Regions from separate parts of the Pseudodesulfovibrio aespoeensis Aspo-2 genome, predicted to be linked through region 2. Evidence: riboswitches for the same ligand, from Rfam matches in the RefSeq annotation. Region 2 holds a riboswitch; the other holds the start of a gene.
What was found. Region 2 has a riboswitch for cobalamin ahead of DAES_RS04855 (ribonucleoside triphosphate reductase). Riboswitches for the same ligand answer to the same signal wherever they lie in the genome.
Positions count from the first base shown of each region.

Region 1: it holds a riboswitch for cobalamin, as region 2 does, so the genes downstream of both, DAES_RS11565 (sirohydrochlorin cobaltochelatase) here and DAES_RS04855 (ribonucleoside triphosphate reductase) in region 2, are expected to answer to the same signal.

Region 1 is NC_014844.1:2,495,377-2,498,750, forward strand. It holds gene DAES_RS11560 (chemotaxis protein CheA) at 1-1,311, shown strand, start outside; cobalamin riboswitch at 1,330-1,508, shown strand; gene DAES_RS11565 (sirohydrochlorin cobaltochelatase) at 1,646-2,647, shown strand; gene DAES_RS11570 (FecCD family ABC transporter permease) at 2,654-3,374, shown strand, end outside.
Region 2 is NC_014844.1:1,092,932-1,096,305, reverse strand. It holds gene pgm (phosphoglucomutase (alpha-D-glucose-1,6-bisphosphate-dependent)) at 1-1,166, shown strand, start outside; partial or broken gene DAES_RS17930 (IS5/IS1182 family transposase) at 1,181-1,268, opposite strand; gene DAES_RS17550 (hypothetical protein) at 1,279-1,431, shown strand; cobalamin riboswitch at 1,681-1,861, shown strand; gene DAES_RS04855 (ribonucleoside triphosphate reductase) at 2,038-3,374, shown strand, end outside.

The DNA.
Region 1 (3,374 bases), 1.4 Mb from region 2:
CCAAAGTGCGACCTCGATGCCCAGGAGACAGGGGAGCAAGCCGACCCGGAGCAGGAGTCCGAACCGGACGTCAAATGCGACCCCAAGACCAAGGGCGGCACACCCGCAACCCAGGCCATCTCGTCCATCCGCGTGCCCACGGACCGGCTGGACCGGGTCATCGAGCTGGTGGGCAAGCTCATGGTCACCTACGCGGTCATCGCCCAGGGCGGGGCGCGCAATCTCGCCCAGATGGCCGCGTCGCTGCGCGAGCTCGACAACGTCATCAGCCGCTTGCAAAAAGAGGTGGACGCCATCCGACTGGTGCCCCTGAAACAGATTTTCATGCCCATGCACCGGCTGGTCAGGAGCCTGAGCCAGAAGATCGGCAAAAGACTCGAATTCACCGTGCAGGGCGATGACCTGGCCCTGGACAAGACCATTGTCGAGAGTCTCAACGAGCCCCTGGTGCACCTGCTGCGCAATGCGGTGGACCATGGCCTGGAGACCACCGAGGGCCGCAAGCAGGCAGGCAAGGACGAGACCGGCAACGTCATCCTCGCGGCCTGGCGCAAGGGCGACACCGCCTTTATCCAGGTGCGCGACGACGGACGCGGACTGGACCCGGACCGCATCCTGAACAAGGCCCTGGAAAAAGGACTTGCCGACCCGGACAAGCACTACGAGACAGCGGAAATCCTCCAGTTCGTGCTCCAATCGGGCTTCTCCACAGCCGAGACTATCACCGATGTCTCCGGGCGCGGCGTGGGCATGGACGCGGTGGTCAACTCCATCCGCAACACCCTTGACGGCGACATCGCCATCGAGAGCACGCTGGGCAAGGGCGCGGCCTTCACCATCTCCATCCCCCTGGACCGCTCGGCCAACGAGGGCATCGTGGAAGCCCTGGTCTGCAAGGTGGGCGGCGACACCTTCATCGTCCCCAGCCGCGACGTGGTCGAGATATACATGCCCAAGATCCACGACGTGGTGGAGCTACCCGACGGGCGCGAAACCGTGGACGTGCGCGGCGAGGTCCACTCGCTGCTGCGGCTGGCCGACCTGCTGGGGCTCACCCCGGAGGTGACCGACATCGAGATGGCCCAGGCCATCGTGGTCCGGGTGGGCGACTACAAGGCCGCCATCCTGGTGGACGAAGTCCTCAGGCAGCAACAGGTGGTCATCACCGGCTTCACCGTGCCGGTCGAGGAAATCTTCCATGTGCCCATCCTCGGCTACGGCATGATGGGCGAATCCGACGCCCTGGTCATCGACACCGAGGAAATCCTGCAATACTTCCAGGAACGGCGCGCCATGGCGCGAACATCTTGACTTGGCCACCCCTGTGGGCATAGTTAGCCAGTCTCAGGTGTCCACCAAGGATTGAAAAGGGAATCCCGTGCAAATCGGGAGCGGACCCGCCGCCGTGACGCTCTCATGAACCGTCTTCATTCATGCCACTGGGAAGGCCCGGGAAGGCGAAGACGGGAGGAGCCAGCCGGAAGACCTGCCTGAGCCCGTTTCCACGGTCTGCCTCCGATGGCACGAGGGCTTGCCATCCATAGGTATTTGAAGGGAAAAATACGGTTCCCCTTCCTCGCTGCCGCATGCGGGGAAGGGGCGTTTTCTTTTCCCGCCAACCAGCCCCTCCCGACGAGGAGGAATCATGACTCGTTCCCATTTCCACATTCCTGCCTGCATCCTGACCTACGCACTCTCCCTTGCCTTTGTCTGCCTGTTCTCTCTGCCCGCCCGGGCCGGACACGGCCACAGCGGCCCGGTCAGGCAGGCCATTGTCCTAGCCGCCTTCGGCACCTCCTACCCCGAGGCCCTCGGCTCCATCCTGAACATCAGGACGCGGGTGGAGCTGGCCAACCCCGGCATCCCGGTGCGCCTCGCCTTCACCTCAAGCACCATCCGCTCCATCTGGCACGAGCGGCGCGACGATGCGGCCTGGATCAAGGACAACCCCGGCGTGCCCGCAGAAGTGTTGTCCGTGAAAACGCCCCTGGCCACCATCGCCGACCTGCAAAACGAGGGCTTCCGCGACATCACGGTCCAGTCGCTGCATGTCTTTGCGGGCGAGGAGTTCGAGGACCTCAAAGGGCTCATGATCGCGCTCGACTCCATACGCACGGTCAAGGCCAAGTCCGCCCCCTTTGCCGCCCTCCGCCTGGGCCGTCCGGCGCTGGGCATGCCCGGCGACGCCTACCCCTACACCGACGACATCGCCGCCGGGGTCAAGGCCCTCAAGGCGGACGTGGACCGGGCCAAGACCATGCGCGCCGCCCTGATCTACATGGGCCACGGCAACGACTTCTTCTCCACCGGCATTTACGCGGAATTGCAGAAACAGATGAACGAGGCCTACGATGTGCCCGTGTTCGCGGCCTGCGTGGAGGGCTATCCCGCCTTTGACGACATCCTGGCCGGACTCAAGGCGGCCAAGGTGAAAAAAGTCCTGCTCAAGCCGCTCATGGTGGTGGCGGGCGACCACGCCTCCAACGACATGGCGGGCGACGAGGACGACGCCTGGAAGATCATCCTGACCAAGGCCGGGTACCAGGTCACCACCGACCTGACGGGCCTGGGCGCTAACGACGCCTGGGCCGACCTCTATGTGGACCATCTCAAGGACGCCATGAGCCAGTCCGGACTGCTCCGCTAGACGACCATGACCACCGCCCCCCGCCCATACCCGCGCCAAAAGGCCCGGACCGGACTGACGCTCCTGCTGCTCGCGGCAGGGCTGTGCGTCCTTGCGGTCGCGGCCACGGGCATGGGGTTCATCGCCATCACTCCGGGCGAGGTGCTCGCCATTGTCTGGGGCTGGCTGCGGGGGGCGGCGGATTCCCTGGACCCGCTCACAGCGGGCGTGGTCCTTGAGGTGCGGCTGCCGCGCATCCTGACCTCGATCTTCGTGGGCGCGGCCCTGGCCGTGGCGGGCGCGGTCTTCCAGGGGCTGCTGCTCAACCCGCTGGCCGATCCCTTCACCCTGGGAGTGTCGTCGGGCGCAGCCTTTGGCGCGGCCCTGGCCCTGCTCCTGGGGCTGACCTTCCTCGGCCCGGCCACCCTGATCCTGACGGCGTTCATCGGCGCCTGCCTGACCCTGCTGGCGGTCATCGCCATGGCCGGGCGCGACGGCGAGCTCTCGCCGGTCAACCTGATCCTCTCCGGGGTCATCGTCTCGGCCATCCTCTCGGCGGGCTTGAGCTTCATCAAGTATCTGGCCGACGAGCGCGTGGCGGTCATCGTTTTCTGGCTCATGGGCAGCTTTGTCTCGCGCACCTGGGGCGACGCCCTGCTCACCGGCGCGGTCTGCCTGCCCGGCTTCGCCGTCTGCCTCCTCCTGGCCCGCGACCTGAACATCATGAGCCTGGGCGCGCTCCAGGCCA
Region 2 (3,374 bases):
GAACCACCAGGGCCATCCAGGATCGGGCCAACGAACTGCTCAAAAACGGGCTCAGGGGCGTCAACCGCATCCCCTACGCCCGCGCCCTGAAAGACCCCGTCGTGGAGCACCACGACTACATCACCCCCTACATCACCGACCTGCGCAACGTGGTCGATCTCGACATCATCCGCAACGCCCGCCTCAAGATCGGCGTGGACCCCATGGGCGGCTCGGGCATCGCCTACTGGGAACCCATGGCCGACATGTACGATCTTGACCTGACTATCACCAACCCGGTCGTGGATCCCTCCTTCGCCTTCATGACCGTGGACTGGGACGGCAAGATCCGCATGGACTGCTCGTCGCCATGGGCCATGACCTCGCTCATCCGCCACAAGGACGACTACGACATCGCCTTTGGCAACGACCCGGACTACGACCGCCACGGCATCGTCACCAAAAGCTCCGGCCTGCTCAACCCCAACCACTATCTGGCCGTGGCCATCCAGTACCTCTTTACCCACCGGCCCGACTGGCCCGCCCAGGCCGCTGTGGGCAAAACCCTGGTCTCAAGCTCCATGATCGACCGCGTGGCCGCCACACTGGGCCGCCGACTGCACGAGGTGCCCGTCGGCTTCAAATGGTTCGTCGAGGGCCTCCTCGACGGCTCCTGCGGCTTCGGCGGCGAGGAATCAGCCGGGGCCAGCTTCCTGCGCCGCAACGGCACCGTCTGGACCACCGACAAGGACGGCATCATCATGGACCTGCTCGCTGCGGAAATCACCGCCAGCACCGGACGCGATCCCGGCGAACTCTACCGCGACCTTGAAGCCGAACACGGCGCGCCCATCTACCAACGCATGGACGCCCCTGCCTCGCCCGCACAAAAAGCCGCCTTCTGCTGCCTCTCCCCGGATATGGTCACAGCCGACACCCTCGCCGGAGAACCCATCCGCGCCAAACTCACCCGCGCACCCGGAAACAACGCCCCCATCGGCGGGCTCAAAGTCACCACCGAAAACGGCTGGTTCGCCGCCCGACCCTCAGGCACTGAAAACATCTACAAGATATACGCGGAATCCTTCATAAACACCGACCACCTGCGCACCATACAACAGGAAGCCCAAGCCATCGTCGCCGCCGCCTTCCACAAGGCAGGCGTGTTGGAATGCCTCCGGCGGTAAAAGCCAAATGCACTGGCTGGCATCGATCATCAGCCAAGCATAACCTGGCTCATCTATCAAGGTTTCCAGCACTCTTTCCCATACGCCTTTGTCCCGCCAATGGCCGGGGTTTTTGCCATCGTTTCTCGGCAACTCCTTCAACGGTCCGGCCACGAAGCGCCTCGCCGAAGGATGCGCCTCCGACATCATTCCCACCACGGCCACTGGCGGTCAGGCGGCCAACAGCCTTCTCGCCTGCGAGATCCTCGCCTTCCTGCTGCAATGAACCGACTTGGTTGACCGCGAACCGGTCTTTGCCCCGCGATTCGCCATGGTGGATTTCCTCAGCCAGAAAATGGCGGTGGGCGATGTGATTCGCGGGGAATGACGGCTTGGTTGCCGACGCATTTCCCCCGCCGTCATTCATCCACACCATCAAGAAAATCCCACCCTGCCAATCACGACACATTCACGGATTTCAAAAAAACAGAGACAACCCGCTTGCGCTCTCCGGAAGCATGGTCTAGATTTTCTCTTGTCACGATGTTCTTCAGGTGGCCGCAAGGCCATAATCGGGAATCCGGTGCAAAACCGGAGCGGTCCCGCCGCTGTGATCCCCCTATGCGCCCGTTTCCAACACGCCACTGCCCCACTGGGGTGGGAAGGCGGAACCGGGTGGGGAGAGCCAGAAGACCGGCCTGAAGCTATTCCTCTCCTGATGTGGTGCGCGGACCCCGCATCCGGACTGTGAAAACACTCCATCCCAACGTCGCCCGGCGACTGCGGTTCCGCCGCTGTCCCGCCGTCAAGGGCGACCATGCAGACACCCATGCCCCACGCGCATCGGAAGGACGACCGGTTGCCCCGTTGCCCTGTCTGCCAAGAGACGATCATGCCGACTCAAATCATCAAACGCGACGGGCGCATCGAGACCTGGTCCACCAAACGCATAGGGGTCGCCATCTTCAAGGCGCTCAAGGGAAGCGGCATCAAGGATCCGATGCTGGCCGACAGGCTCGCCGGAAAGGTCGAGGCCAAGCTCGCGGACATGGACACCCCGGAGCAGGAGCAGGTCCAGGACATGGTGCAGCAGGTGCTCATGGAAGCGCGCCTGTACAAGGTGGCCGAACGGTACATCCTCTACCGGGAAAAGCGGCGCGAACTGCGCACCCAGGACCAATCATTCATGGATATCGTGGGCGTCACCGAGAGCTACCTCGACAATCTCGACTGGCGTGTCAGCGAAAACTCGAACATGGTCCACTCCTTCCAGGGGCTGATTCTGCACATGGCAGGCTCGGTGCAGGCCCGCTACGTTCTGGAGAAGTATCCCGAGGAAGTGCGCATGGCCCACAACCACGGGTACTTTCACATTCACGACCTGTCCTTTGGGCTGGCGGGATATTGCTCGGGCTGGAGCCTGCGCGATCTGCTGCTTGAAGGGTTCAACCTGCGCGATCGCTGCTCGTCCACCCCGGCCAAGCATTTCGATGCCGCGTGCGGACAGATCGTCAATTTCCTGGGCACCCTGCAAAACGAATGGGCGGGCGCCCAGGCATTCAACAATGTGGACACCTATCTCGCGCCCTTTGTCCGGCACGACGGGCTGGACTATGCAGCGGTCAAGCAGCAGGTGCAAAAGCTGCTGTTCAACCTGAACGCCACCTCGCGCTGGGGCGGGCAGAGCCCGTTCACCAACTTCACCTTTGACGTCGTGCCCCCGGCCCACATCGCAGGCGAGGCCGTCATCCTCGGCGGCAAGCTGCTGGATTCGACCTACGGCGAGTATGCCCTTGAAATGGCTCTGATCAACCGGGCCTTTCTTGAAGTCATGCTCGAAGGTGACGCTGCTGGCCGCATCTTCTCCTTCCCCATCCCGACATACAACGTGACCAAGGATTTTCCCTGGGAGTCGGAAGTCGGCAAGCTGCTGCTCAAGATGACCGCCAAATATGGCGCACCCTATTTCCAGAACTTCATCAATTCCGACCTCAACCCCGAGGACGTGCGCTCCATGTGCTGCCGACTCCAGATGGATCTTCGGGAAATCCGCAAGAAGACCGGCGGCCTTTTCGGCGCGGGCGATCTGACCGGCTCTGTCGGCGTGGTCACCCTGAACCTGCCCAAGCTCGCCTACCTGGCCCACAACGAGGAGGACTTCTTTGAGCTGCTTTCCGAATACGCGGAGCTGGCCATGGAGTCCCTGGAATTCAAGCGCAAGATCGTGGA